One region of the Arthrobacter sp. TWP1-1 genome, then DNA from elsewhere that is predicted to be linked to it. Evidence: predicted binding sites of a transcription regulator. Region 1 holds the regulator's gene; the other holds the start of a gene.
What was found. The regulator HrcA, encoded in region 1, represses chaperone genes, less so after heat shock. The targets are predictions, from matches to a motif close to TTNGCACTCGNNNNNNNCGAGTGCNAA.
Positions count from the first base shown of each region.

Region 2: groES (co-chaperone GroES) is a predicted target of HrcA. The motif match lies at 1,905-1,931, and genes of this name have one in related genera.

Region 1 is NZ_JAFCXC010000002.1:521,197-530,660, reverse strand. It holds gene lepA (translation elongation factor 4) at 142-1,998, shown strand; gene hemW (radical SAM family heme chaperone HemW) at 1,995-3,224, shown strand; gene ACP7B9_RS05740 (DUF4870 domain-containing protein) at 3,301-3,693, opposite strand; gene ACP7B9_RS05735 (DUF3097 domain-containing protein) at 3,752-4,600, opposite strand; gene hrcA (heat-inducible transcriptional repressor HrcA) at 4,798-5,811, shown strand; gene dnaJ (molecular chaperone DnaJ) at 5,846-6,985, shown strand; gene ACP7B9_RS05720 (16S rRNA (uracil(1498)-N(3))-methyltransferase) at 6,991-7,776, shown strand; gene ACP7B9_RS05715 (GerMN domain-containing protein) at 7,830-8,849, opposite strand; gene ACP7B9_RS05710 (PhoH family protein) at 9,181-9,464, shown strand, end outside.
Region 2 is NZ_JAFCXC010000001.1:298,711-319,007, forward strand. It holds gene ACP7B9_RS01470 (ABC transporter permease) at 1-104, opposite strand, end outside; partial or broken gene ACP7B9_RS01475 (ABC transporter ATP-binding protein) at 101-977, opposite strand; gene ACP7B9_RS01480 (ankyrin repeat domain-containing protein) at 1,051-1,863, shown strand; gene groES (co-chaperone GroES) at 2,103-2,399, shown strand; gene groL (chaperonin GroEL) at 2,499-4,106, shown strand; gene ACP7B9_RS01495 (acyltransferase family protein) at 4,503-6,584, shown strand; gene guaB (IMP dehydrogenase) at 6,747-8,258, shown strand; gene ACP7B9_RS01505 (hypothetical protein) at 8,351-8,965, opposite strand; gene ACP7B9_RS01510 (DUF4872 domain-containing protein) at 9,027-10,094, shown strand; gene ACP7B9_RS01515 (GuaB3 family IMP dehydrogenase-related protein) at 10,140-11,264, shown strand; gene ACP7B9_RS01520 (PTS sugar transporter subunit IIA) at 11,430-11,921, shown strand; gene ACP7B9_RS01525 (SURF1 family protein) at 11,995-12,846, shown strand; gene ACP7B9_RS01530 (DUF3817 domain-containing protein) at 12,918-13,430, shown strand; gene guaA (glutamine-hydrolyzing GMP synthase) at 13,631-15,220, shown strand; gene ACP7B9_RS01540 (AAA family ATPase) at 15,332-19,603, shown strand; gene ACP7B9_RS01545 (hypothetical protein) at 19,618-20,166, shown strand; gene ACP7B9_RS01550 (SAF domain-containing protein) at 20,192-20,297, opposite strand, start outside.

The sequences.
Region 1 (9,464 bases):
CGCCGGTTCTCGACCGGGCACCTATTCGTGGGAGACTTGGAGGCAATGAGTGACCGTGCGCGTAATGCACGGACACAACCTCCTGCACGGTTCGGCGCATCAGCCGTTATCCCTGCGTTCATGCAACAGTAAGGAACCCTAGTGTCACCCATGGCCCGCACTGCCCCGGTGCCCGCCGCGACTGATCCGGCGATCATCAGGAACTTCTGCATCATCGCGCACATTGACCACGGTAAATCAACCCTGGCCGATCGGATGCTCCAACTTACTGGAGTGGTTCAGCAGCGTGACATGAAAGCGCAATACCTTGACCGCATGGATATTGAGCGCGAACGCGGCATCACCATCAAGTCCCAGGCTGTTCGAATTCCGTGGGAACTCGATGGCACGGCTTACTGCCTGAACATGATCGACACCCCGGGCCACGTTGACTTCACCTACGAGGTCTCCCGTTCGCTCGCCGCGTGCGAAGGCGCCATCCTTTTGGTGGACGCCGCACAGGGTATCGAGGCTCAGACGTTGGCCAACCTGTACCTGGCCATGGAAAACAACCTCACCATCATCCCGGTGTTGAACAAGATTGACCTGCCGGCCGCGCAGCCCGAGAAGTATGCCGCAGAATTGGCCAACCTCATCGGCGGTAAGCCTGAAGACGTCCTGATGGTTTCCGGTAAGACCGGCGCCGGCGTTGAAGAGCTGTTGGACCAGATTGTTCGTGAGCTGCCGGCGCCTGTTGGCGATCCCAACGCCCCGGCCCGCGCCATGATCTTCGATTCCGTGTATGACACTTACCGCGGCGTTGTCACGTACGTTCGTGTCATTGACGGCAGCCTGAGCCCGCGCGAAAAAATTCAGATGATGTCAACCCGCGCTACGCATGAGCTGTTGGAAATTGGTGTCAGCTCACCCGAGCCCAAGCCCTCCAAGGGTCTCGGCGTCGGCGAAGTTGGTTACCTCATCACGGGCGTGAAGGACGTGCGCCTTTCAAAGGTTGGCGATACCGTCACCACGTTCAACAAGCCCGCCACGGAGGCCTTGTCCGGGTACCACGACGCCAAGCCCATGGTCTTCTCCGGCCTGTACCCCATGGACGGCACCGATTATCCGGTGCTGCGTGATGCGCTCGAAAAGCTCATGCTCAATGACGCCGCGCTCATCTACGAACCCGAAACCTCGGCGGCGCTGGGCTTTGGTTTCCGTGTGGGATTCCTTGGCCTTCTGCACCTTGAAATCACGCGTGAGCGCCTGGAGCGCGAACACAACCTTGACCTGATCTCCACTGCCCCCAACGTGGAGTACGAGGTCACGCTGGAAGATAAAAAGGTTGTCCACGTAACCAACCCCAGCGAATACCCCTCGGGCAAGATCGCCGAGGTGCGCGAGCCCATGGTTGCGGCCACCATTCTGGCCCCGACCGAATTTGTTGGCGCCATCATGGAACTGTGCCAGACCCGTCGAGGCATCCTCGGTGGCATGGACTACCTCTCCGAGGACCGGGTGGAGATCCGCTACCGCTTGCCGCTGGCTGAGATTGTCTTTGACTTCTTCGATATCTTGAAGTCCAAGACCCGTGGTTACGGTTCGTTGGATTGGAAGGCCGACGGCGATCAGGTCGCCGATCTGGTCAAGGTCGACATCCTGCTCCAGGGTGAGCAGGTTGATGCTTTCTCCGCCATCACCCACCGCGACAAGGCTTACGCCTACGGTGTCATGATGACCGGCAAGCTGCGCGAGCTCATCCCGCGCCAGCAGTTTGAGGTGCCCATCCAGGCCGCCATCGGTGCACGCATTATTGCCCGCGAAAGCATTCGCGCCATCCGTAAGGACGTCTTGGCCAAGTGCTACGGCGGCGATATCTCCCGTAAGCGCAAGCTGCTGGAGAAGCAGAAGGAAGGCAAGAAGCGCATGAAGATGGTGGGACGCGTAGAAGTCCCGCAGGAAGCCTTCATCGCTGCCTTGACCACCGCGGAAGCGCCAAAGGACAAGTCAAAGAAGTGACCCCGAGCGCTCTGCCCCTCGGGGATCCGGCCCCGGCCGACGGTATCCTGCCCGCGCAGGCTGCCGTCGGCGCGGCGGACCGCAAGTTCAGCCTGTACGCGCACATCCCGTTCTGCGCTGTGCGCTGCGGCTACTGCGACTTCAACACCTACACGGCCACGGAGCTTGGCGGCGGTGCCTCTCAGGACGCCTACGCGGCCACCGCGGTGCGCGAGGTGGAGTTTGCCGCCCGCGCCATGGTGGCCTCTGGCATGCCGCCGCGCAAGCTCAGCACCGTGTTCTTTGGTGGCGGTACGCCCACGCTCCTGCCGGCCAGCGACCTCACCAGCATTCTCGGTGCAGCCGTGAAGCAGTGGGGACTTGAGGACGGCGCCGAGGTCACGACTGAAGCGAACCCGGACTCGGTCACGAAGGAATCCCTGCAGGAACTGTTCGACGGCGGCTTCACCCGTGTGTCGTTCGGCATGCAGTCGGCGGTGCCTCATGTTTTGAAGGTTTTGGATCGGACTCACAATCCCGATCGGGTCCCGCAGGCTGTTGCCTGGGCGCGTGAGGTTGGGCTCAATGTGAGCGTTGACCTCATCTATGGCACGCCGGGGGAGTCCATCGCGGACTGGGAAACTTCCGTGCGGACGGCGCTGAGCTACGAGCCGGACCACATTTCGGCCTATTCGCTCATCGTCGAGGATGGCACCAAGCTGGCGGCCCAGATTCGCCGCGGCCAGGTGCCCAATATTGACGACGACGATCACGCCGTGAAGTACGAGCTTGCCGACGCCCTGTTCCAGGAAGCCGGCTTGTCTTGGTATGAGGTCAGCAACTGGTCGCGGACACCCGAGGATGCGTGCCAGCACAATCTGGCCTACTGGCGCGGGGACGACTGGTGGGGGATCGGGCCCGGCTCGCACTCCCATATGGGCGGCGTGCGCTGGTGGAACGTCAAACACCCCACCGCTTATGCGAACCGCCTGGACAAGGGCGAATCGCCGGCAGCCGGACGCGAAACTCTGGATGCCGATACCCGGGAGATGGAACGCATCATGCTCACGTCTCGGCTCGTTGAAGGCTTGGCCATCAACGAGCTCAGCCCCGCTGCCCGCAAGGCAGTGGCCGGGCTGATCGCGCAGGAACTTGTGGATCCACTCAAGGCTTTCGCCGGAACCCTGGTTCTGACCCTGAAGGGCCGCCTCCTTGGCGACGCCGTTACCAGGGCGCTGCTGGATTAGGTTTTCACACAAAGGTCCGACGGCGTTCCACCCACCTAGGTGGGTGGAACGCCGTCGGACTTTTTGCTTTAAAAAGTTACTTGAAGTAGCGCATGTTCCAGGAGTACCGGTGCGGCTGGCCGCGGTTGACGCGGATGGCGGCGATGACCGAGAACACCGTCAGGAAAATCCAGACGAGCAGTGCCAGCATGGACAAAACCGAGCCGAGTGCCGGAATGAAGAAGGAAAAGATCAGGGCCAGCACGTTGAGGAATATGGCGATGATGGTCGGCGGCAACGTGAAGTTGAGCGCTTCCAAGGATTCCTGCGCCGTGAAGCGGCCACGCGGGCCCAGCAGCTTGTAAATCAAAAGTGACGGGACACAGCCAAGAATTCCGCCGCAATGGGAGATGAACGCCCACTGCTTGTCCTCGGAAGGTGTAAGGGGCTGTTGGGGTGCACCGCTGATTCGGTTAACAGGATGACTCACAATGACTGGCCTTTCACCAAGCGAAAACTGCGGGCCGGAACAAAACCAACCTCTGTCACTAGGATACGGGTGCCGTGAGGAAGTCGATGACCTCTTCCACCCTGCCCAGGAGCGATGGCTCCAGATCTGAGTACGAATTGACGCGTGAAAGCAGCCGTTGCCAGCCAAGTCCGATGTCCTCCGCGGTGGTGTGCGGCCAACCGAAAGCCTTGAGGATTCCCAGCTTCCACTCCATGGATCTCGGGACAACAGGCCATGCCGGGATGCCAAGGGTGCCGGGTTTGATGGCCTGCCAGACGTCTACATAGGGGTGGCCAACCACCAGCACATTCTTGCTCATGCCGGGCGTGTTCATGAGATTGGCCACAATGCGGGTTTCTTTGGATCCGGGCACAAGATGGTCCACCAAAATTCCAAGCCTTCGGGTGGGGCCTGGGGAGAAATCGGCCACGGCGGCAGTCAGGTCGTCGATGCCGCGTAGGGGCTCAACGACAATGCCTTCCACCCGGAGATCGTCTCCCCAGACCTTCTCGACCAATTCGGCGTCGTGCTTGCCCTCGACCCAGATACGGCTGGCCTTGGCCACCTTGGCCCGAACATCAGCGACCTTCACCGAGCCGGATGCCGTGCGCATCGTCGTCTTGGGAGCGCTCAGAACCGGTGCGATGAGTTCGATCGGCTCCCCTTCGAGGAGGAAGCCGAAGCCCAGCGGGAAGGCACGTACCTTGTTTCTGCGATCGGCCAACTCCACGATGTGCATGCCGCCGGACTTCTCCAGTCGCACCACGGCACCTACCCAGCCGGTCTGCACCTCTTCAACAACCAGCCCACCGCGGGCCTCAACCTTGCGCAGCGTCCGCTGGGCGGGGGCACTGAGATCCTGGGGTCCCCATTGCTCGTATTGCACGAAAAAACCTTAACTATCCGAACTCGTGGCAACGCTCATGGCGAACACTACCGGGTGAAAACCCATGCTAACCGGTCAATGTGTTCAATTCCGTGCATTGGTGCAGCTTGCAGCCACGGGTCGGCCTGTCGAAAAAGTATTAGACTTAGCACTTGATTGGGTAGAGTGCTAGAGGCCATTGACAGGAGGTGCCGGGCGTGAGTGAACCACGGAAGTTGGAAGTCCTTCGGGCCATAGTCGAAGACTATGTACATACACGTGAGCCCGTCGGCTCCAAGGCTCTGGTTGAACGGCACCATTTGGGTGTCTCGAGCGCCACGATCCGTAACGACATGGCCGCATTGGAGGAGGAGGGGCTGATCACCGCACCTCACACCAGCTCCGGGCGCATTCCCACCGACAAGGGTTACCGAATCTTTGTCGACCAAATTTCCTCCGTCAAGCCGCTTTCGGCCGCCGAGCGCCGAGCAATTTCGGTGCTCCTTGAGGGATCGACAGATCTTGACGACGTCCTCGAACGGACGGTCCGCGCACTGGCCCACCTGACCAACCAGGTCGCCGTGGTGCAGTACCCCCGTTCTGCTGCGGCAACCGTGCGGCACATTGAGTTTGTGTCTTTGGCCGCCCGCCAGGTTCTGATCGTCTTGATCTTGGCTTCGGGAAAAGTTGAGCAAAATGTCATCGACGTTGGTGCAACGCTCGATGATGCAGCGTTGGCCGGGCTCCGCCAGGTGTTCCTGGCCGGCCTGAGCGGACTCGCTGTCTCCATGCTCCCCGACGCAGTCATCAGGATCCCCCTCACGGTGCCGCATGCGGAACAAGGGCCCGCCTCACGGCTGGCCCAGGGGCTGGCCTTGTTGGCCCGCAACGCTAGGGAAGACCGGATCGTCATGGCCGGAACGGCCAACCTTGCCCGTTCCAACAATGATTTTCCTCTGAGTATCGGTCCCGTCCTTGATGCCTTGGAAGAACAGGTGGTGCTGCTGCGCCTCCTTGAAGCCATGGCTCAGGATTCGCTCGGCATGGCGGTAGTGATCGGCCGGGAAAACCCCCATGATTCGCTGTCAGAAGCGTCAGTCGTGGCGGCCGGTTACGGTCCTGGGGAAACCGCCAAGTTGGGCATAGTTGGCCCCACTCGGATGGATTACCCCAACACCATGTCCAGCGTGCGCGCAGTGGCACAGTACCTTTCTAGAATTTTGGCCGGCTAAACGGCCACCGTTTCCACGTAAAGAGAGCAACATTTTGAGCAATCACTACGACGCATTGGGCGTCACCCGCGACGCAACAGCCGAGGAAATCAAGAAGGCGTACCGCAAGCTCGCGCGTAAGCTGCACCCGGACGTCAACGACGAACCAGATGCGCAAGACCGTTTCAAGGTGGTCACCCACGCCTATGAGGTCCTTTCGGATCCACAGAAGCGCCGCGTCTATGACACCACCGGCAACGAAAATGGCAACGACAACGGTGGCGGCGGCGGCAATTACGGTGGCGGGGACGGATTCGCTTTCCAGGACATCTTCGAGACCTTCTTCGGTGGCAGCGGAGGAGGTGGCGGCCGCGGTCCGGCATCGCGTACCCGTCGCGGCCAGGACGCGCTCATCACGGTCCGGGTTGAGCTGCGCGAAGCAGTCTTCGGCGTCAACAAGAAACTTGAAATCGATACCGCTGTCATCTGCCCCACCTGCGACGGCAGCTGCTGCCGCCCGGGCACCTCACCCACCACCTGCGATATTTGCCACGGCAGCGGCCAGGTCCAGCGACCCATGCGCTCCATCCTTGGCAACGTCATGACGGTGGCCACATGCAACTCCTGCCAGGGCTTCGGCACCATGATCATTGACCCCTGCAACGAATGCATGGGTGACGGCCGCGTGCGCAACCGCCGTGCCTTCACCATCAAGGTTCCCGCAGGTGTCAGCACCGGCACACGCATCCAGCTCGGTGGCCAGGGCGAAGTGGGCCCCGCAGGTGGCCCGGCCGGTGATCTCTATGTTGAGATGAAGGTCAACAACGATCCCGCTTTCCTGCGTGAGGGCGACGATCTGCACGCCACGCTCAGCGTCCCCATGACCGCCGCGGCACTTGGCACCGAGCTCACGTTCGAGACCTTCGACGGCGAGCAGCCCATCAGCATCAAGCCCGGCACCCAAGCTGGGGAAACCATCAATCTGCGCAACCTGGGCGTGACCCACCTGCGTGGATTCGGCCGAGGTGATTTGAAGGTGCACATCCACGTCGAGACGCCCACCAAGCCGGACGCGGCGCAGGAAGAGCTCCTTAAGCAGCTCGCCGCCCTGCGCGGTGAAAGCTACACCGAGGGCAAGCTGGTCACCAGCGGCGGCATGTTCGCCAAGCTCCGCGACAAGCTCGGCAACCTCTAAAGATCATGAGCAACCCGGTCTTTTATGCCACCCCGGAACAACTCGCCGGCCTGGTCCCCGGTGTGCACTTCACCTTGGACGGCGCCGAGGGGCGCCATGCCGCGACCGTCAAACGCCTGAGCGCAGGAGAGCCGGTTGACGTGTGCGACGGCGCCGGAGTGCGGTTAGTCTGCACCGTCACCAGCGCTGACAAGGCCACTTTGACGGTACTGGTTGAAACAGTGGTCCAGGAAGGTGCACCTGCTATCGGGTTCACCCTGGTCCAGGCCTTGGCTAAGGGTGACCGCGACGAGTTGGCCATCGAGATGGCCACCGAGCTGGGCATTGATGCCGTTGTGCCGTGGCAGGCGGAGCGCTCCATTGTCCGCTGGAAGATGGACAAGGTACTCAAAGGCGCAGAGAAGTGGCGTCAGGTGGTGGCCGCGGCAGCCAAGCAGGCCAGAAGGTCAACAGTTCCCCAGGTTGGTTCACTGGTGGGCACCGCGGGCGTCTGTGATTTGATTGCCGACGCCGGGCTGGCGTTGATCCTGCATGAGGATGCGGTGGATTCGGTGGCACAAGTTGCCCGCGACTGGCTGGCCAGCAACAGCAGCGATACCAGCGAGCTTGTCCGGCAGCGCGGTGTCCTGATGATCGTGGGACCGGAAGGTGGCATGAGTTCAGCCGAGGTAGAGGCCTTCATAGCCGCCGGGGCGCGTACGGCGCTCTTGGGCCGGCATGTTCTGCGTTCCTCAACGGCCGGGCCCGCCGCCGTCGTTCTTCTCAGCCAGGAACTTGGCCGCTGGGAGTAAGTCTGCTGGCAGCAGGCCAGCCAGCGGTAAATCGGCGGGGGACTGCTCAGCGCCTACTTTGTGCTGGGTTCTGAGATGGTGACAAGCTTCGTGTCCAGTCCGAGCTTCTTGCCCGGGACCGTAGAGTCCTCCACGTAGACCGAAAGCTGGTACTCGCCGGGCGGCGGGACAAGGTTGAAGCTGAATTCGCCCAATTCGTTGGGTCCTTGCGGGATGGTGACCGTGCCGCTGAGATACTGCTCGCCGACGGTGTCACCGACAACGTGGGCCAGGGACCATGCCAGGTTCCCGGTGGGGGAGACGGCCTGGCCGCCCACCTTTAGCGGGAGCGTGTTGAAGCTGCTGTTATTGGCCGGGTCGATGATCCACACGGGAGCAATAAAATCTGCGTCTCGGGTGAGTGGCTTGTCGAGCACTACATGGCCAAAGGCGTTATAGCCTGTGTGCCCGTCAACCAGCACGGACACCTGGATGGACGTTGTGGTGTCAACGAGTCCGGACATGGCCGCGGCCGCCGTTGCTGTATAGACCAATTGGGAGATGGAACGCGAGGCGATGCCCTCATCGACCTTGTTGCCAAAAGCGTCGGCCGAGATGTCGATGGTAATGACGTTCTTGGCCGAGATGGAGGCGCCGAGCCTTGACGGGTTGTTCCAGATGGAGAAATAATCCGGGTCGAGCGCTTCGCCTCCCATCATGACGCGCAGTGCGGCCACGATAGGATCATCAGAAGTTTGTGCAGGGAAAAATTCCCGATAGAGGAAAACATCATCACTGCTGGTGCCGAGCCAATAGACGGGCAGGGTCTGCGAAGAGGTTGCGGTTTCCAAAGGTGCGTTGGTGACCAATCCCGACGTCACTGAAGAATTACTCGTGGGCATGGACACACTTGGTTGGTTCAAACCTTGTGACGTGCAGCCGATGAGGGTCAAGGACACGGAGAGTCCCAGAATGGCAAACTTGTCAACCAAACGCATTCGAGTCACGGCGCGGTTTTGCCGAAATGACGCATCAGCAGCGGCGCCGGGGCGTCGCGTTGCTGCGGATTTGACGGCAAACATGGGGCAGATCACTCGCTAATCTTGGCTGTTGGAAGGCGATCGGCATCAACCGACGCCGCGCTTTGGTAATAGTTCCAAGCATCCCCACAAGACTTTGAACTCAACCAGCTTGGCATAAAACATGATGACAATGCCGCGGAAATGGGGGTCCGGCAGCGAACTGAAACCGTATCGAAACACTTCTGCCAAGATGTGACTAAAAGATGCGCTCACGGCAGAATTTCTATTTGATCGCTGCCACGGAGCTGTGCATTAGAATTGGGTAACAGGTTTACATATTAACTATCCGGTGGAAGTCACCGGAAAACCCAAGGAGAGATTTCAGGCCAGTACGGCCGAGGCTATGGCAGACACAACAGGGAACCGGCATGATCCATATGCTGCTCAGGGACCCGGGCAGCACTTTCCATATTCAGTTGATGGAACACGCACAGAAGTTGTGCACTTTCTTTCTACTGAGCAAATGGTTGCGGCACTCGGCGCAGAAGATGAAGGCCTGCGAATTATCGAAAGCCTCTACCCGGATGTGAGCTTCCTGGCCCGCGGGAATGTGTTGACCATTTCCGGCCCGGTAGCTGTCGTGCCCCGCATCATGCACCTGATCGAAGAAGCCCGCGGCATGGTGGC
Region 2 (20,297 bases), on a different contig from region 1:
ATCATGATGGGGAACAAGAACGTGAAGAACACGGTATCGCCCTGCCGGAAGTACACCTTGAGCTCGTAGCCGATCCGTGAGGTGCCCAGTTGCAGTGTTCTCATGCGTTTTCCTCAGCAGTCTTGAGTGCGGCTGAATGGTTGGCCACCATGTCTAGATAAATGTCCTCGAGGCTGGGCCGGGTGATTTCCAAACCATCTACCTCACCTCCTGCTTCGGCGTACAGCCGCGAAGCGAGGGCTGCCGGTTCGGTGGTGCGTTCACTGCGTACGACGCCGTCCTGCCGCCACCGCACCAGTGGCACCTTTGCGCTTGCCCCGCCAATAGCGTCGATGGGGCCGATGTCCACGAGTTTGCCACCCACAATGACACCCGCCCGATCCGCCAACGTCGCCGCCTCATCCAAGTAATGGGTGGTGAGCAAAATGGTGGTGCCTTCGGCCTTGAGCTGGTTGATCAAGCCCCAAAATTGTCGCCGGGCTTCTGGATCGAAGCCGGTGGTGGGTTCGTCCAAGAATAAGAGCTTGGGCCTGCCAATGATTCCTAACGCCACATCAACCCGTCGGCGCTGACCCCCCGGATAATTTGCTGATGCGAGTCTTTGCTTTGCTGCCCAGGCCCACCGCCTCGATGACGTCGGCGACGTTGCGTGGATGAGGATAGTAGGCGGCGAAGTGAGTCAGCTGCTCCACGACGCTGACATTGCCGCTCTCACCGGTGGATTGCAAAACAATGCCCAGTTGCGACTTCCAGTCCAGCCCGCCGCGTGCTGGGTCCACGCCCAATACGCGAACGTCGCCGCTTGTTTTGTCGCGGTAGCCTTCCAAGATTTCTATCGTGGTGCTCTTGCCAGCACCGTTGGGGCCGAGCAAGGCAAAGGTCTCGCCCTCATCGATGTCGAAGCTGATGACGTCCACGGCCTGGAAACTGCCATAGGATTTTTGGAGGTCGCGCACCTGCACAGGGCTCGTTGTCATAGCTTCATCCTGACATCTTTGGTGAAGACTCCACAGATGTTTAGGCACAATATGACGCGCTAGGCTGTGCGGCATGATCAATTCGCATCTTGGCTTGAAGCTGGCGTTCCTGTTGGCCGCGTCAGTAGTGTTAACCAGCTGCCAGACGAGTAAGCCAGCAGACGACGGAACGCCAGTGCCAACTGTGGCCACTTCGGCGGCGCAACCTTCCTCGCCGTCGTCAGTGCCGTCCTCAGCGCCATTGGTATCCAATGCTCCGCCACTGGCACCCGAAGCTCAAATGGCGCTCAACACCCAACTCATTGGCGCGGCCACGAACAATGATTCCGCTTCGGTGGTGGCCCTGCTGGCCGATGGAGCCCAGCTGGAGTTCAAGGGAGCAGACGGGAGAACGGCTCTCGTGGCAGCGACGAAATCCAACGCAGTGGCGGCCGCCAGGACCTTGATGGAAGCCGGGGCCAATGTCAATGCCCAAGACGATTTACAAGATTCCGCCTTCCTTTATGCCGGAGCCGAAGCCCTCGACGAGATCCTGCTGATGACGCTGGCGCACGGGGCAGACGTCAAAAGCACTAACCGTTACGGGGGAACCGCCTTGATTCCGGCGTGTGAGCACGGGCATGTCAGTACCGTGAAGATCCTGCTCGCTGCCGAGGTTCCTGTGGACCACGTGAACAATCTGGGATGGACGGGGCTGTTGGAAGCGGTAATCCTTGGAACCGGTGGGGCAGCCCATCAGGAAGTGGTTCGCCTCCTCATTGAGGCTGGAGCCAACGTCAATCTGGCCGACTCGAACGGAGTGACCGCGCTGGCTCATGCCCAAGCCACGGGGCAGGGCGCCGTAGCGCAGCTGCTGCTCGACGCCGGAGCCCACGGTGCGCCGTGAGCGTAACCGGGCCCGCCGACGTCGTACTTTTGGGGTCAAATCTGGCACTCGCCTTGACCGAGTGCTAATCGATTCCCTAGAGTCAGAGTTAGCACTCTCGCCCTGAGGGTGCTAACTTGCTTTTCTTTTTGGCCATGGGAGCAACACCGGCACCGCGACGACGGTTGAGGCTCCGCACAACATGGTGAAAAAGAACGCCAGCCATCCATAGAATTTACGCATGTGAAGGGGAGGTCCGAGTGTCGGTCTCTATTAAGCCTCTTGAGGATCGTATTGTTGTTCGCCAGCTCGAAGCAGAGCTGACTACCGCTTCCGGTCTGGTTATCCCGGACACTGCCAAGGAAAAGCCCCAGGAGGGCGAAGTTGTGGCAGTTGGACCCGGCCGCGTTGATGACAACGGCAACCGTGTCCCGATCGATGTTGCTGTTGGCGACGTTGTTATCTACTCCAAGTACGGTGGAACCGAAGTGAAGACCGGTGGCGAAGAGCTGCTCGTTCTCTCGGCCCGCGACGTACTGGCCATCGTAGTTAAGTAACCACTTTTGTAAAGCCCCGCACCGGTCATTCCTGCGGCCTCGATTCGTTCGAGATCAGCAGGTTCGGGGGCGGGGTCTTTGCTTGAAAGGACCACACGCATGGCAAAGCAGCTTGCATTTAATGACAGCGCACGGAAGGCCCTCGAGGCCGGTATCGACAAGCTTGCCGATACCGTCAAGGTCACCCTCGGCCCGCGCGGTCGCAACGTTGTGCTCGATAAGAAGTGGGGCGCTCCCACTATCACCAACGACGGCGTAACCATCGCCCGCGAGGTGGAGCTGGAAGACCCGTACGAAAACCTTGGCGCTCAGCTGGCCAAGGAAGTTGCCACGAAGACTAACGATGTTGCCGGCGACGGCACCACCACGGCCACCGTTTTGGCACAGGCACTGGTCAAGGAAGGCCTGCGCAACGTAGCCGCAGGTGCGGCTCCCGGTGAGCTCAAGCGCGGCATCCAGGTTTCGGTTGAAGCCATTGCCAAGCGCCTGCTGGAGAACGCCCGCCCGGTTGAGGGTGGTCAGGTTGCAGAAGTTGCCGCCATCTCCGCTCAGAGCCAGGAAATCGGCGACCTGCTCGCCGAGGCTTTCGACAAGGTCGGCAAGGATGGTGTCATCACCATCGAAGAGTCCTCCACGACCTCCACCGAACTGGTCCTCACCGAGGGCATGCAGTTCGACAAGGGCTACCTGTCCCCGTACTTCGTCACTGACGCAGAACGCCAGGAAGCTGTCATGGAAGACGCACTGGTTTTGATCAACCAGGGCAAGATCTCCAACCTGCAGGAATTCCTGCCGCTGCTGGAAAAGGCACTTGCTGCTAACAAGCCGCTCTTCATCATTGCTGAAGATGTCGATGGCGAGGCTCTGTCCACGCTGATCGTCAACCGCTTGCGCGGCACCTTGAACGTTGTTGCTGTCAAGGCTCCGGGCTTCGGCGACCGCCGCAAGGCCATGCTGCAGGACATTGCGATCCTGACCGGCGCACAGGTTGTCTCCGCTGAGATCGGCCTGTCCCTGGACCAGGTTGGCCTCGAGGTGCTGGGTACGGCTCGCCGTATCACCGTCACCAAGGACAACACCACCATCGTTGACGGTGCTGGCACGGCCGAGGATGTTGCAGAGCGCGTTGCTCAGCTGCACGCAGAGCTCAAGCGCACCGACTCCGACTGGGACAAGGAAAAGCTGCAGGAACGCCTGGCCAAGTTGGCCGGCGGCATCGGCGTGATCAAGGTTGGCGCAGCCACCGAGGTCGAGCTGAAGGAAAAGAAGCACCGCATCGAGGATGCCGTTTCGGCTACTCGTGCAGCTTTGGAAGAGGGCATTGTGGCCGGTGGCGGTTCCGCACTGGTTCAGGCCGCCAAGGCTCTCGACGATGACGCTGCGGTTCTGGCATTGACCGGCGACGCAGCAACCGCTGTTGAGCTGGTCCGCAAGGCTGTTGCACAGCCGCTGCGTTGGATCGCCCAGAATGCTGGCCACGACGGTTACGTTGTTGTCCACAAGGTTGGCGAACTTGAAGACGGCTTCGGCTTCAACGCTGCAACCGGCGAGTACGAGAACCTGGTTTCGGCCGGCGTTATCGACCCCGTAAAGGTTACCCGTTCAGCCCTGCGCAACGCAGCCTCCATCGCAGCTTTGGTGCTCACCACCGAAGTTCTCGTGACGGACAAGCCTGCCGAGGATGACGAAGCTGGCCACCAGCACTAATCCCCACTCGCCGGCCGGGTAAATCGCTGACGCGATTTCCCGGGAACCTGGCGAGCGTGGGCCCAGCGTGTATGGGCCCGGTTGTTTGAGAAATGCCGCCGTTCCCGCATTTTGCCACCGATATACCGGTGGCATTTTGCGGGAACGGCGGCATTTCTGCGTTAACGGCGAAAGGAGCTGCGAACACCGATATGAAGGCGCCCACCAGCCGGGATAACAAGCCGAATTGGCAGTGCCGTCTGCCGCTTCCTGTGGTGCCGGCACTTGATCGGAACGCTGCTACGGGGCCGTGAGGTGGTTCACGGAAGGCGCGTCTCCTGTCCTGATGGACGTACGGTGTTAAGGAAGACTCAAACCGTGGGGGGCGGTGCAATCCACACTGAAAGTGCTTTTTGAATGTCGCTTGGACTAGTAAACGTACCGAAAACTAGCGGCCCGCATGGGGAACCGAAGGTTCCGGCCAGGCTGGCCCCGCGTGAGCGGAAGTTCCTTCCGGAGGTTCAGGGACTGCGTGCCCTGGCTGTCCTCATGGTGGTCAGCTACCACGTCTGGTTTGGCCGCATCTCAGGCGGCGTGGACATATTCCTGCTCATCTCAGCCTTCTTGCTCACGGGGCAATTTACCCGCAAGCTTGAGAGCGGCCGTCCCTTGGGCCTGCTCAAATACTGGGTTCACTTGTTCAAACGGCTTCTTCCGCTCATTGCCGTCACACTCGTAGCTACCCTGGTTGGCGCATATTTCCTCATTCCTGAGGCGCGTTGGCACAGCATTATTGGGCAAAGCTGGGCGTCGCTCTTGTATTACCAAAATTGGTTCCTGGCTGCTGAATCCGTGGACTACTACGCCACCGACCACAGTTTGGCCAGCCCGCTGCAGCATTTTTGGTCCTTGTCCATCCAAGGGCAGATCTTCATTATTTGGCCGTTGGTGTTTGCTGTGGCGGCGCTCATTGCGCGGCGAAGCAAGCTGAGGGTGCGCCCATTGCTCATGTGCATGTTTGGTGCAGTCTTTGTTGTGTCGCTGCTCTTTTCCATCATCACCACCCATACCAATCAGGCCTTCGCCTACTTTGATACGCGGACCAGGCTTTGGGAGTTTGCCCTAGGTTCATTGCTCGCCCTGGTGCTGCCTTACGTTCGCCTCCGCCGAAATACGAGAATTGTGCTTGGCTGGGTGGGGATCGTCGGCATGCTGTCCTGTGGTCTCATTTTGCAGGTGGGCCAGCAATTTCCGGGCTATATGGCCTTGTGGCCCACGCTTTCGGCAGCGTTCATCATTGTCGCCGGATTCACCGACAGCAAGGCGGGAGTGGATAGATTCCTTAGTTGGAAGCCACTGGTGAGCCTGGGCAACAGCTCCTACGCTTTGTACTTGTTCCACTGGCCACTGCTGGTGTTTGTCTTGGTAGTGACGGGCCGCGACCATGCCGGTCCCAAGGCTGGGCTGGCGATCATAGTTGTCTCCATCGTGGCGGCTTACCTTGCCACGAGATGGATTGATATACCCCTGCGTCGGAACAAGTGGTTTGACCTCAAGCTTCGCCGAGCAGCGGTGGTCATCGCTGTGTGCATTGCCGTGGTGGCGGCGCCTCTGGCTGGTTGGCAACACCAGATCCAGGCAAAAGAACAGGCCGCCTTGGCGCAAGCAGAAAGCAACAATCCCGGTGCCGAAGCCCTTCGCCCCGGTTTTGTGCCACAGGGTGATCCTGCAGCGCCCATGCAGCCAGCGCTGACGGCCTTGGACAAGCAGTGGGTCAGCTTAGATAAGAAATGCGAAGGGGATCTGGCAACTACAGGTGCCGTGCTGGCAAAATCCTGTACACAATCAAGTCCCACAGGCACGCCAAGCAAAACCATCGTTGTTGTAGGCGACTCGCACGCTGAACAGTGGATGGGAGCACTGATTCCCGTTGCCGAGGAGAACAACTGGCAGTTGGTCTCGGTTCTGTTGGGCGGCTGTGACTTTGGCGATGAAGCAGAAGACAGCGGCAGAGAAAGCAGTTGCGTTGATTTCAACGTTGCGGCGCAGGACTATATTTTGGACCAACAGCCAGATGCCGTCTTTACCATTGCAACGAATGCTGTCCCTGATTCGCCGAGTGAGAATGTCGTTGCCGGCTACGAGACCGCCGTCAAGACTTTTACCGGTGCCGGGATTGACGTGGTGGGTATGCGCGACAACCCGCGATTCCTAGCCAACGTTGCCAGCTGCGTCTCCGCGCAGGGGGCCGATGCGTGCTCGTTCCAAAAGGACAACAACCTTGCGCCGGAGAACCCAGCAGAAAGCCTGAACTCGATCAAGGGTGCCTACATGCTGGATCTCACCGACAGCTTGTGCACAGACGGGAGCTGTGATGCAGTGATTGGCAACACCTTGGTGTACATGGACAACAACCACTTGACGGGGGTCTACGCCAAGTCAATGGCCCCTGATATGGAAGAGCACTTGTTTGCTGCCACTGGATGGAAACGTGGCTAGCTGAACAAGGCATGAGGGCTGCCGGTGTGACCTATTGAACGGGAATAGGGCAACGGCCGCTTTCGTTTTAGACTGTAACCAACGCATAGGCCAGCTTCGTAATGACGGGACCGGCCATCGGATGCACACACCCACCGGTTCTACCCCCGCCAAGGAGCCTTCGTGTCCCAGCCCGAAATTCATGACCCATTCGCCTTTATTGGACTGACGTACGACGACGTCCTGCTCCTTCCCGGACACACCAACGTGATCCCCTCCGATGCTGACACCAGCTCACGCGTATCCAAGCGCATCACGGTTCAGACGCCGCTGCTTTCGGCCGCCATGGACACCGTGACCGAATCCCGCATGGCCATCGCCATGGCCCGCCAGGGTGGTTTGGGTGTTGTCCACCGCAACCTGTCCATCGAGCGCCAGGCCGAAGAAGTAGACCTGGTCAAGCGCAGCGAATCCGGCATGATCACCAACCCGGTGACCATTGGCTCCGAAGCAACGTTGGCCGAGTTGGACGAGCTCTGCGCCCGCTTCCGCGTTTCCGGTCTGCCGGTCGTGGACAAGGATGGCCGTCTCATGGGCATCGTGACCAACCGCGACACCGTGTTCATCCCGGAAAACGAATACTCCCAGCGCTTGGTGCGCGACGTCATGACGCACATGCCGCTGATCACCGGCAAGGTCGGCATCAGCCGCGAAGACGCCTCCAACTTGCTGGCAAAGAACAAGATCGAGAAGCTGCCCCTCGTCGACAATGCAGGCATTCTCCGCGGCCTGATCACCGTGAAGGACTTCGCCAAGGCCGAGCAGTACCCCTTGGCTACCAAGGATGACGAGGGCCGCCTGCGCGTTGGTGCTGCTATCGGTTTCTTTGGTGATGGCTACGAGCGCGCTATGACGCTGGTTGAGGCTGGCGTGGATGCCTTGTTCGTTGACACGGCCAATGGTCACAGCCAGGGCGTGTTGGAAATGATCGCACGCCTGAAGAGCGAAAAGGCTGCCGCTCACGTTGACATCATCGGCGGCCAGGCAGCTACCCGCGAGGGCGCTCAGGCCCTGATCGACGCCGGTGCTGACGGCATCAAGGTTGGCGTTGGCCCGGGCTCCATCTGCACCACCCGCGTTGTTGCAGGTGTTGGCGTCCCGCAGATCACCGCCATCTACGAATCCGCCAAGGCTGCTATCCCGGCCGGTGTTCCGTTGATCGCCGATGGCGGGTTGCAGTACTCGGGCGACATCGGCAAGGCACTCGTTGCCGGCGCCGACACCGTCATGATCGGTTCGCTTTTGGCTGGCACAGAGGAATCCCCGGGCGAGACCGTGTTCGTCAACGGCAAGCAGTTCAAGGCTTACCGCGGCATGGGTTCCTTGGGTGCAATGCAGACCCGTGGCAACAACACCTCCTACTCCAAGGACCGTTACTTCCAGGCCAATGTCTCCGGCGATGACAAGCTCATCCCCGAGGGCATCGAGGGTCGCGTTGCTTACCGCGGCCCGCTCGCCTCGGTTGCCTACCAGCTCGTGGGCGGCCTGCGCCAGACCATGTTCTACGTTGGTTCGCCCACCATTCCTGAGCTCAAGGCCCGCGGCAAGTTTGTCCGCATCACGGCTGCCGGCCTGAAGGAATCGCACCCCCACGACATCACCATGACCGTGGAAGCCCCGAACTACAACAAGTAGCTCACCCTCCACGTCAAAGTTCGACGGCGGCGACTCACCTTTCGCAGGTGGGTCGCCGCCGTTCGTTGTAGGACTGATGGGTGCAGGAACGCTTAGCTGAGTGCGTCCTGGAACTTTGCCATGGCTTCCCCGACCGGCAGGGCGGTCTCGGTGAATTCGGTTTCGGAACCGGAGCGCAGCACCCAGTCGCCGGATTCCAGTGCGGTGAGTTGGGCAACCACCGGCTCGGAGTCAATGCGTAAGCGCCGCAGAACGGCTGTGGCGGGCAGGCCTTCGGCGGCGCCCGTGAGGTATTCATTGCTCAGGTGCAGGCCCAACGCCAGCATGGCGGGGCCGGACTCAATGGGCTGGATGTCGTGCGTGCCGTAAGGGCTGATGCTCAACAATACGGCGCCAACGTTCGAGCCCACCGCGAAGAGCACATGGTTGCCGGTGGGTGTGGTCAAGGCGATTTCCAGCCACTCCTGGGCTTGCGACAGCACCGAACCCACCACGGCGGCTTTCTCCACCGGCACGATCTTTTCAGCCTGCGGCTCGGCCAGCCCGCGTACCATCAACGTGGTGAGGCCGGCGTTTTGCAGGAGTTCGTTGCCGCTGTGCTGGTCAAGCCGGAGCAGGCCAAGAGTCACTCCTGCAGACTCCGTCGGCGTCATTGATAACAAAGCCAGCAGCTCATGGTCGGTCATCCGCAGTTCAGTCTCAGTCATGGTCCCAGCCTACAGAAACGCGGCGCCGCCCAAGCGCCGCCGTCCGGGCTAGAATCGACGCATGCTTTCCCCTTATGACGCCCGCACCGACTATTCGCACTGGGACTCGGGGCTGTGGACACGGGTCCTTGCCGCGTCCGGTGTTCTCAATCCCTTGACTCGCGCCCCCTTCAGCGAGGCGATGCTTGCGGGACTGGCCGGCGGCATCGGTTTCATGATCTTCACGTTTGAATACAAGGAGACCACCACGGCGTCGGTGGTCACACGATTCCACCCTGGTCCCTACACGGAGAACCTTCTGCGCCGCAGCGGTGCCGCCGTGAATATTCAGCAGACCGGCAGCGCCAACCTTGCCCAATCGCGACTGGATGCCGCCCTGGATACCGGGGTACCCGCCGTCGTACGCGTTGTGCGCGGAAAGCTGCCCTGGGTTGCGGAGGATTGGCTGGCGGACTCTGACTCGGTCGATGTTGCCGTGGTGGCCCGGGATGGTGCCGATTATCTGATGGACGACGGCGGCGGGAGCCTTTCGCGGATCAGCCCGGCTGCGCTGGCGCAGGCGCGCGGCTCCCGCAAGGCGGATAAGCATTGGCAGGCGCATGTGGTGGAAGGCAGCGGGACGGCGCTGACAACGCAGGTGCTGCGCCAAGCCATGGCTGAGACGGCGCACGGTTTGTTGACGCAGCAGGCCCCGCCCGGAATTCCGCCGGGTTATGCGAAGAATTTTGGCATCTTGGGGATGGATTCGTGGGCCCAGCGGCTGACGGATGGCAAAACCAAGCGCGGCTGGATGCGCATCTTTGGCGATCCTCAACGTTCCTTCGATGGCATGGCCATGTTGCATGGCCTGTTGGCCGGGAAGCGGTTCAGCGGTCCCGGCGCGCTGCGGCCGTTGTATGCGGAATTCTTGCGGGAGGCGGCGGCGGTGCCCGGCGTTGATGCTGCCGCGTTGAACGAGGCCGCGGGGCAGTATCTGGTGTTGGGAGCCACCTGGGATGCACTCGCGGACCTGATCGGAAACGCAGGGGAACCCGATTTTGAGGGCATGGCGGTACAGGTGGAGGCCATCGCCCGGCTGGAAACCGCAGCGGCGCAAGCCTTGGAATCCGCGGCGAACGGCGCCTTGTAACGACGCTTTAATGGCTCTGGCCCTTGCTGCGATAGGCTAGGGGGCGTGACTTATGAGATTGAGATTGGCCGTGGAAAGCGTGGACGCCGCGCATATTCGTTGGATGAGATTTCGATTGTGCCTGCTCGGCGTACTCGCGATCCTCAAGATGTGTCGGTGAAATGGCAGATCGACGCGTACCAGTTTGACGCACCCGTCATCGGTGCACCCATGGATTCGGTGATGTCTCCTGAGACCGCCATTGCCCTGGGTAAGCTCGGCGGCCTTGGTGTGCTGGACCTCGAGGGTCTGTGGACTCGCTACGAAGACCCGCAGCCGGTGCTGGATGAGATCGCCACGCTGGAGGGTTCGGTCATTGACCCCGGGACCACCAGCCGCCTGCAGGAGCTCTACAGTGCGCCTATCCAGGCGGAGCTCATCACGGCCCGCCTAGCCGAGATTCGCGCCGCTGGCGTGACGGTCGCCGGATCTTTGACCCCGGGACGCACCCAGGAGTTCTACAAGACGGTGATTGCCGCCGGCGTTGACATCTTCGTCATCCGCGGCACCACGGTTTCGGCCGAGCATGTCTCCAAGACCACCGAGTCCTTGAACCTCAAGCAGTTCATTTACGAGCTCGATGTGCCCGTCATCGTTGGCGGTGCGGCCGGTTACACCTCCGCACTGCACCTCATGCGCACCGGTGCTGCCGGCGTACTCGTGGGCTTCGGCGGCGGGGCCTCCACCACGACCCAGCGCGCCCTGGGCATCCGTTCACCCATGGCCAGCGCCATCTCCGATGTTGCGGCCGCCCGCCGTGACTACATGGATGAGTCCGGCGGACGGTACGTTCACGTTATTGCCGACGGCGGCATGGGCTCCAGCGGCGACATCGTCAAGGCAATCGCCATGGGTGCCGACGCCGTCATGCTCGGCGCAGCGCTCTCCCGCGCAGCCGAGGCTCCCGGCCAGGGCTGGCACTGGGGCGCCGAAGCGCACCACGCCGAACTGCCGCGCGGACACCGCGTGAAGATGGACACAGTGGGCACCTTGGAAGAGGTCCTGCACGGTCCGGCCCACCGCGCCGATGGAAGCTCAAACCTGATCGGCGCCCTGCGCCGGGCCATGGCGACCACCGGGTACTCAGATCTGAAGGAATTCCAGCGGATTGACGTTATCGTTTCCGCATAGTTTTCGCGCATGAAAGTGCCCCGGTCCCGTTAGTGGGCCGGGGCACTTTCATGCCTGAAACCCCCGACGTCGTAACGTCTCGGAGCGAGACTCTCACCTCGCAGTAAGCGGCAACGGATAGACTGAGCGTAGATTTACGTCGCCGCCCTGCCTTGAAAGGTACAGATGACACCGGGTTCACTGGAACGCTATGAAACTGAACTAACCAACGCCGGTTTGGTGATTCTGGAAATGGAAGCCCATTCCAAGGAGGACGCGGCGGCACAGTTGGCTACCAAGTTGTTTGAACAGGGCCGAGTTTCGGATCTTGACGGATTCCTGAAGGACGTAAACGCCCGCGAACACCAGATGGCCACCGGTCTGCCAGGCGGTATTGGGCTCCCTCACGCGCGAAGTGCTTTTGTAAAGGAAATATCCATCGCCGTGGGCATCACCAAGTTTGATCACAGCCTGGATTTTGGTGCGGTGGACGGGCCGGCAACAGTGATCCTGCTCATCGCCACTCCGGCGAGCTCCTTCTCGGCCCATCTGGAGGTTTTGGCCACGCTGGCACGCTCACTGTTCAAGGAGAATTTCCGTGAATCACTGCGCCGCGCTCACGACGCTGAGGTCATTGCCGAACTGATCAACTCAACGCTGGTCTTCTTCGACCACTGACAGCGTGCGCTCCGCTCTGCGGTGGTAATCACTGCATTCGTTGTTCTACACGATTACGAAGTACCTTTGAAGTGTGTTAAAAACTGCCGTCAAGCCCAAATGGATAGCTGCGCTGGTCTTTGCGCTGGCTGTTTCAGCCGTTCTCGTCCTGTTGAGCCAATGGCAGTTCTCCCGCTCTCTTGAAAAGGACGTGGCTCCACCCTCCGTGACGGAGAAGGTCCAGCCACTTCTGGACACCATGACGCCCGGGCACCTCATGACAGGTGACGTTGAGGGCCAAATGGTCACGGTGCAAGGCCATTTCGATCCCAGTAAGCAGGTCCTGGTGCCTTCGCGACTGCAGGATGGCAACGAAGGTTATTGGGCGGTAGCCGGATTCATCGTCGACGGTGCGGTACCTCCCGTGGGGTCGGCGGCCACCAAGGAAGTGGTGATTTCGGTTGCGCGCGGATGGGTTGCCTCGGCCGACGACGTGCCCGCGGTACCGGTTGGCGCCGTCGAACTTACAGGACGGCTGTTGAATTCGGAAGGTCCGGTACTGAAAAAGGATCTTCCCGAAGGTCAGGTTGCCGCATTGTCCTCGGCCGAGCTGACAAACCGGTGGAACGTGAGCATGTACGCGTCCTTTATCGTCTCGTTCAATGAGGTTGTTGACGGTCAGGAAGTCGGTGCCGCCGCCGGCAACGCCGCCGACAAGAGTGCACTGGTGCCCATCACCGTGACCGCTACCGACCAGAATGACAAGATCAACTGGCTGAACATTTTCTACTCGATCGAGTGGGCCGTATTCGCCGGATTCGCTGTCTTCCTGTGGTGGCGTCTTGTGGCGGACGACTTCCGCCGCGACCAAGACGCGCTCTATGACCTCGAGCATGATGACGATGATGCTGACGATGCTGACGATGCAGATGATGAAACGCCCTGACACGCGACGCCCTGCCACAGAAGCACCACTAATACCCTGACACCCAGAACAGATTGAGGAGAGCCGGCACCGTGACCGAGCCCAGCAACACAGAATCAACCGATACGCCGGCGGCCGCGCAGCCGGCAACGCCCAAGCGCCGTTTTGGTGGCACCCCGGCACAGATCCTCACGGCACTGAAGTTCTACAAGGTGCTGGCCTACGCAACAGGCATCATGCTGCTATTGCTGGTCATTGAATTGGTGCTGCGCTACGGCTTCCAGAGCGTTCTGGTCGCCGGCGGCACGGACACCCTCGGCGCCAGCCACAGCTTCGGCCTGGTCAACATCGAGGGCGGTGTCATGCCCGTCACCGGCGGCGTGAATCTCTCGACCATGGTCTTGATCATCCATGGCTGGATGTACGTTGTTTACCTCATCGCCGATTTCCGCTTGTGGACCCTCATGCGCTGGCCGTTCGGCAAGCTGGTCTTGATCGCACTCGGTGGCGTGATTCCTTTCTTGTCGTTCTTCGTTGAGGCAAAGGTGCACAAGGAAGTTCTCGCAGAGATTGCCGCCAACCCCAAGGCCGGCAAGCGCTACTAGCCCAACCTTCACCCCAAGCTCCAACGCTCGCGCAGATGCGGGTGGATTTCCTGAAACCCTCTTGCACATCAAGTGCGAGAGGGTTTCACATTTGACACCAAAGCTGCGCGAGCGTCACAAGGGCGTGCATATGTGAGTGACTCGTCACTGAAATGACGGCGCTGGGGAAAGCTCACTGAACCGTGGGTTAAGATTGAACCGTGACTAATCCCGCTACGGCCCAGACTTCCCAGAAGCCCGTCCTGGTTGTGGACTACGGTGCCCAGTATGCCCAGTTGATTGCGCGCCGCGTGCGTGAGGCCAATGTGTACTCGGAAATCGTGCCGCATACCTATACAACTGCGCAGTTGCTGGCTAAAAACCCAGCTGCCATCATCCTCTCCGGTGGACCCTCCAGTGTCTACGCAGAGGGCGCACCCAGCGTTGGTGCAGACCTTTTCGAAGCCGGCATTCCGGTCCTGGGTATTTGCTATGGCTTCCAGGCCATGGCAGCAGCCTTGGGCGGAACCGTTGCCCAGACAGGTCAGCGCGAATACGGGTCAACCCAGGTGCAGATCCTCGGCGAAAGCCGTTCCATTCTCGCCTCGACCGATGCTGACCAAACAACGTGGATGAGCCACGGCGACAGCGTGCAGGAGGCCCCTGAGGGCTTCGATGTGCTCGCTTCCTCCGCCGGTGCACCCGTTGCCGCGTTCGCCAACGAGGAAAAGTGCCTCTTCGGCGTGCAGTGGCACCCCGAGGTCAAGCACTCCGAGTTCGGCCAGAAGGTGTTGGAGAACTTCTTGTTCAACGGCGCCAAGCTGGAAAAGAACTGGACTGCCACCAGCATCCTCGACGAGCAGGTCGATCGCATCCGCGAGCAGATCGGCAGCGCCAAGGTCATCTGTGGCCTGTCCGGTGGCGTTGACTCCGCTGTTGCCGCCGCCCTCGTGCAGCGCGCAGTTGGCGATCAGCTGACCTGTGTATTCGTCAACCACGGCCTGCTCCGCCAGGGCGAAGCCGAACAGGTCGAGACCGACTTCGTGGCTTCCACCGGCGCCAAGCTGTACGTTGCCAACGAGCAGGACCGCTTCCTGAACGCCTTGGCAGGTGTCTCCGACCCCGAGACCAAGCGCAAGATTATTGGCCGCGAATTCATTCGCGCCTTCGAAGAGGCAGAACGCGCCATCATGGCCGAGGCAGCTTCTGAAGGCGAAGAGATTAAGTTCCTGGTTCAGGGCACCCTGTACCCGGACGTAGTGGAATCCGGCGGTGGTGAAGGCGCAGCCAACATCAAGAGCCACCACAACGTGGGCGGCCTTCCTGAAGACCTGCGCTTCGAGCTCGTTGAGCCGCTGCGCGCACTCTTCAAGGATGAGGTCCGCGCTGTTGGCGCCGAGCTTGGCCTCCCGGCCGAGATCGTTGGCCGCCAGCCGTTCCCTGGCCCCGGCCTAGGTATCCGCATCGTCGGTGAAATCACCGGCGAACGCCTGGAACTGCTGCGCAAGGCAGACGCCATTGCCCGCGCCGAGCTCACCGCAGCTGGCCTGGACAACGAGGTATGGCAGATGCCCGTCGTGCTGCTGGCAGATGTCCGCAGCGTTGGCGTCATGGGTGACGGCCGCACCTACGGTCACCCGATCGTGCTGCGTCCGGTGTCCTCTGAGGACGCCATGACCGCCGACTGGTCACGCTTGCCCTACGATCTGTTGGCTAAGATCTCGAACCGAATCACCAATGAGGTGGAAGGTGTAAACCGCGTAGTTCTGGACGTCACGTCCAAGCCACCGGGAACCATCGAGTGGGAGTAATCTCCACGAGGTAGCCTGAAGGGCGCCAAAGCCTGTGAAATCACGGGAAATTTGGCGCCCTTCCGTGTGCCGAGCATACTTTTGTGGGCTGAGAGCGATAGCCTGAAAAGCATGTCAGTATGGTCAAGACCGTTTCGCTCAAGTGCAGAGAAGAAGGCACCCGTGTCCGAAGTTGCAGGCCCCAATGAGAGTTCATTGGAACTCCAAACCTGGCTTGCTGGATTGGATTCCTATTCCGGGGCTGACACTGCCCTGGCCTTTGTGAAGACCGGGCATGGCAGTATCAACCTCACGCATGCCAATCCGTCTGGCCTGGCCCAGCTGCTGGCCGGCCGGAAAACACGCCTGTCCACGCTAATTCGTGAACCTGAGCACTACACCGCCGCCAAGCGCACCGCCGCGGCCTTGCGTGCCAAAATTTTTGAATTGAGCACCGATCGCGGGATCGACGTCGGTTACCTCGGCGCCGGGATGGCCCGTTGGTCCTCTGCCGGGGAACCTTCCAGGGGCGTGACGCCCGACGGCGAGGTGTGCGCACCAGTGCTGCTGGCCGCCGTCGCCCTTACCGTACGGCCCGGCCAGGATGATTACGAGCTCCAGCTGATGGAGCAGGCCCAGTTGAACCCCTCGCTGGTCAAACACCTTGCCCAGCAGTGGCACATCCACCTCGACTCGGCAGCCCTTGGTCGCCTGGCCTACAGCACGGCACGCTTCGACCCGGCCCCCGTGCTGGACCGCGTGCGTACCCTGCTGGCCTCCATTCCTGGGGCAACCGTGGAGCACGATCTTGTGGTTTCCACTTTTGCGTTCCTGGCCAACAACCTGAAAGATCCTGCTCTGCAGGGCGGCAGTGAATTGTTGGAGCTGTTGCACAACCACAGCGCCGACGACGTCCTGCCGGTTGAGCTGGCACCCGATTTCTCCCGCTTCGCCGCGCTGGATGATCGCCACCCCGAGGAAGAAATCCTGGTGCGCGACGCCGATCGGCACCAGCAATACGTGCTGGACATGATCGGCAACGGCGAATCCGTGCTGGTCTCCACGCCTCCGGGCACCGGCCAGACTCAGACCGCAGTCAACGCCATTGCCCAGCTGGTCCATGACGGCAAGAGCGTTCTGGTGGTCGGCGAACGCCGCGGAACACTCAATGAACTGGCTCAGATCTTCACGGACCACGGCCTTGATTCACTGCTTCTGCAGCTGAGCGCCCAGACCGGGCCGCAGCAGATCAAGTCGCAGCTGATCCGTGCCATCACGCGCAATGAAAAGGCAGTTGAGCCCAAGCTCTCCAGCCTGCACGAAACACTGGTTGACCATCGCCACCAGCTGGTCGACCACGTCGCCAGCCTGCATAATGTGCGCGATCGTTGGGGCTGCTCGCCGTACCAGGCCATGCAGTCACTGGCCGAGCTGACCTCGATCCACCCGGCACCGTCCACAACCGTTCGCCTCAAGCGCAGCGTTCTGGACAGTATCCGTGACCGCAAGGAACTGACGGGTCGCCTGCGCCGTGCAGCCGAACTTGGCGCATTTAGCCAGGCTGCTGTCAGCAGCGCCTGGCACGGGGCCCGCATGGTCACGCGCAAGGAAACCGAAACGGCCTATGTGCTTGCCGAGCAACTCAACGAGCAGGTGCCGGACTTCGCCAACAAGATGCGCGAGGTGGCCGAGTTTGGCCAGATCCGCCAGGGTAATTCCTTCGCCCAGTGGGGCCGCCAGCTAAATATGCTGGTTGCCATCCGCGAGAGCCTTGACAAGTTCAACGCCGACATTTTCGACTGGTCTACAGACGAGATGATTGCCGCAACGGCCACCGCTTCATGGCGCCGCGAACGCGGCATCGAGATGCCCGCATTGCAGCGCGCCCGTTTCCGCCGTAATGCCAAAGACTTGGTGCGCCCCGGTGTGCACATCGCGGATCTGCACGAATCACTGGTACTCGTCAACGAACAAAGTGCACTCTGGGCCGAGGCCGCGACGAGCAAGCGCCACCCCACGGTTCCCTCTGGCCTGGCCGAGCTGAGCCGCAGCTACATGAGCCTGCGCGAGAAGCTGCAGACACTCGGCAAGGTGCTAGAACGCACGGTTGACGGCGGGGATCTGCTGAACTTCAACGCCGGTGAACTTGCCGGCCGCCTTGAGGCCCTAGTTGCCTCCAAGGCGTCACTGGAAACCCTGCCGGAGCGCACGCTCCTGCTGGAAGGCATGCGCGAGCAGGGTCTTGGCGAACTCCTCGAGGACCTCGCGAGTCGTGAGGTCCCTGCGGCAGAGACCGGCTCCGAGCTCGAGTTGGCTTGGTGGCAGTCTGCCCTTGAGGCCATGATCAGCGGCGATGAATACCTGGCCATGTCCGACGGCGCCAACCTGCGCCGCTTGGAGGCCGAGTTCCGCTTGGCTGACCAGACGCACGTTGCTTCCGGACCAAACCGGATTCGTTGGCGATTGGCCCAGCAATGGTCCAAGGTCTTGTCAGGCCGTAACCGGCAGGGTGAGATGCTGCGCAACGTCCTCAAGGATGGCCGGGTTTCCTTGTCCGCGCTGAGCGCGCAGGCTCCGGATCTGCTGCGCAACTTGGCGCCAGTTTTTGTACTGAGCCCCTTGGCGGTGCCCACTGCAATTCCTGTTGACTACCGCTTTGATGCCGTGGTGATCCTGGATGCTGAATCCACCTCGCTGCAATCGGCGCTGCCTGCTTTGGCCCGCGCCGAGCAGGTTGTGGCGTTCGGTGACGAGCAAACTGCCTGCCCCAAGAGCTTCTCCGTTTCCGTCAGTGCACCCGGCGACAAGAGCTCCGATCAGCACCCCTTGGAGAGTGTCTTTGGTGCACTGTCGAGGGTCTTGCCGCGGCACCGCCTCAGCGTTTCCTACCGTGCCGTGGATGAAGAACTGGTTCGCCAGCTCAGCACGGGCTTCTACGATTCCCAGTTGGAGCGCCTGCCTGATGGTCGCGCGGTGACCGGTCTGGACCGGGCCATCACGGTTGACTACCTTCCCGACGGTAAGGGTCTTCCCGGCGTTGGCGACGGCGGTGTGGAATCGGTGGTTGCCGAAGTCAACCGCATCGTCGATTTGGTGTTTGAACACGCACGGGTACGCCCGCGTGAATCTCTGGCCGTCATCACGGCGAGCGATCGTCACGCCGTTCGGGTGGCTCAGGCCATCCGGTTGCACATGGCCAACCACCCGCTGCTCACCGATTTCTTCGGCTCGGGCCCGGAATCCTTCCGCGTTGTCACAGTGGACAGGGCAGCTGGCCTGGTCCGCGACCGTGTGATCTTCTCGCTCGGTTATGGTCGTACGCCGCATGGCCGCGCCCTGCATGGCTTTGGCCCGTTGTCCGAGCCCGATGGCCGAGCCAAGTTCGCCTTGGCTATGACCCGGGCCCGCACTCACATCCACCTGGTGACCTGCTTCCGTCCCGAGGATCTGGACGCGACCCGGTTGAGCTACGGCGCCGTTGACTTCTTTGAGCTGCTTGATCGTGAACTGGCCGGCAACTCGCTGTTGGGCACACCGGCAACGCGTGCAATGGACAGCGAACGGGAAACTGGTGAAGACCCTCTCGTGGCAGATCTGGCCGATAGGCTCCGTGCCCGTGGCGCCCGCGTGTGGCACCACTACGACGGTGCCCTTGACATGGCAGCAGCTCCGGATCCCATTCAGCTGCTGGGCCGCGAAGAGCACGAGATTCCGGTCCCCGTTGCGGTTGAGTCCGACGGTACAGCCAGATACCAGAACATGAGTGTGCGTGAGCGGAGCCGCTTGCGCCCGGAAATGCTGGAACGTTTGGGTTGGCGCTATGTGCCGCTGTGGACGATTGAGGTCTTCACGGATCCTTCCAGCTGTGCGGATCAGATTGGCCGGTACCTTGGCTTGGGCGGAGGAACCGGCGATGCGCTGATGCCGTCCCTCATGAGCTCATCCCAGGACCCGTCGATGACAGCCGTGATCGATTCCCCGCGCTCCCGCCGCCGCTCCACCGCCTCAGGTGATGCTGGCACGGACAGCACCGGCTCCGTCCCCGACGGTGCAGAAACAGCCGACGGTGCAGAAAAAGCAGACAGCGCAGAAAAAGCAGACGCTGTAGAAACAGCTGACGCTGATGAGGCGGCAGCAGTTGCCACCAGCAAGGTTGGCGATGAAGCAAAAGTTGTTGAAGAAAGTGAAACACCCGTGAGTGAGCAAGAGGAAATCTCGAACGAGGATGAGAACGTGACCGGTTCAGTCTCGGAGCAGACGAGCAATACGCCGGCTCCGGCCAAGGAAGCGGAGCTACTGCCGAAGGTTGCTCCGCACGACGCCGACCACACCTGGGGCGATGCAACCAGCGATCGCGGTCATGATGAGTGGCTACGCGAAAACAAGCCCCCACACTGGGGATAAGGACCAATAACAACATGGCAACTCCGCCACAGATCCCCGGGCTGGGTGCCTTCTTTGAGAAGGATAAGGCTAAGGACAAAGCCAGAGTCAATGACAAGGGCTCGGAAACGCCCAAGCCGGCTGCCCCGCGACCGATAATTGCTGCCGCATGGCTGCTGGTGTTAGCTGCTGCGGCTCAGGTCGTCGCCTCCGTCCTTGGCATCATCCATGCTGTCTCTCCCGAACGAGCGGCGGTCCTTCAGGCTCAGTTGGATGCTGGTGGAGATTCCACTCTAAGCTTGGAAGCCATGCGAAATATGGGTGTCATTACGGTGGTGCTGGCCGCGCTGGCCACTGTGTCGGCCTACGTGCTGTTTGCTTTCTTCCTCTACAAGGGCCGTACATGGGCTAGGACAGCGACGACCGTCTTGGTGGTGCTGACCCTGTCGCAACTGGTCGGAATTGCTTTCCCTGGCGGCTACACGACCATTTCGCAGCTCGCCCTGGGAGCGCTGGCCATCGGACTTTGTTATCTGCCGGCGTCCATAAAGTACTTCGCGGACATGAAGGCTTACCGGAGCTAACAGGAGCCAGCTTCCGTGGTGTGGCTCAGTTCAACAAGATCAGGAAAACCTTTCCGCGGCTGATGGCGCCAGCCAGTTGCACAGACTGAGCCGCCGAGGCTGCCACCACCACAATGCCTTCGCTTTCTTGG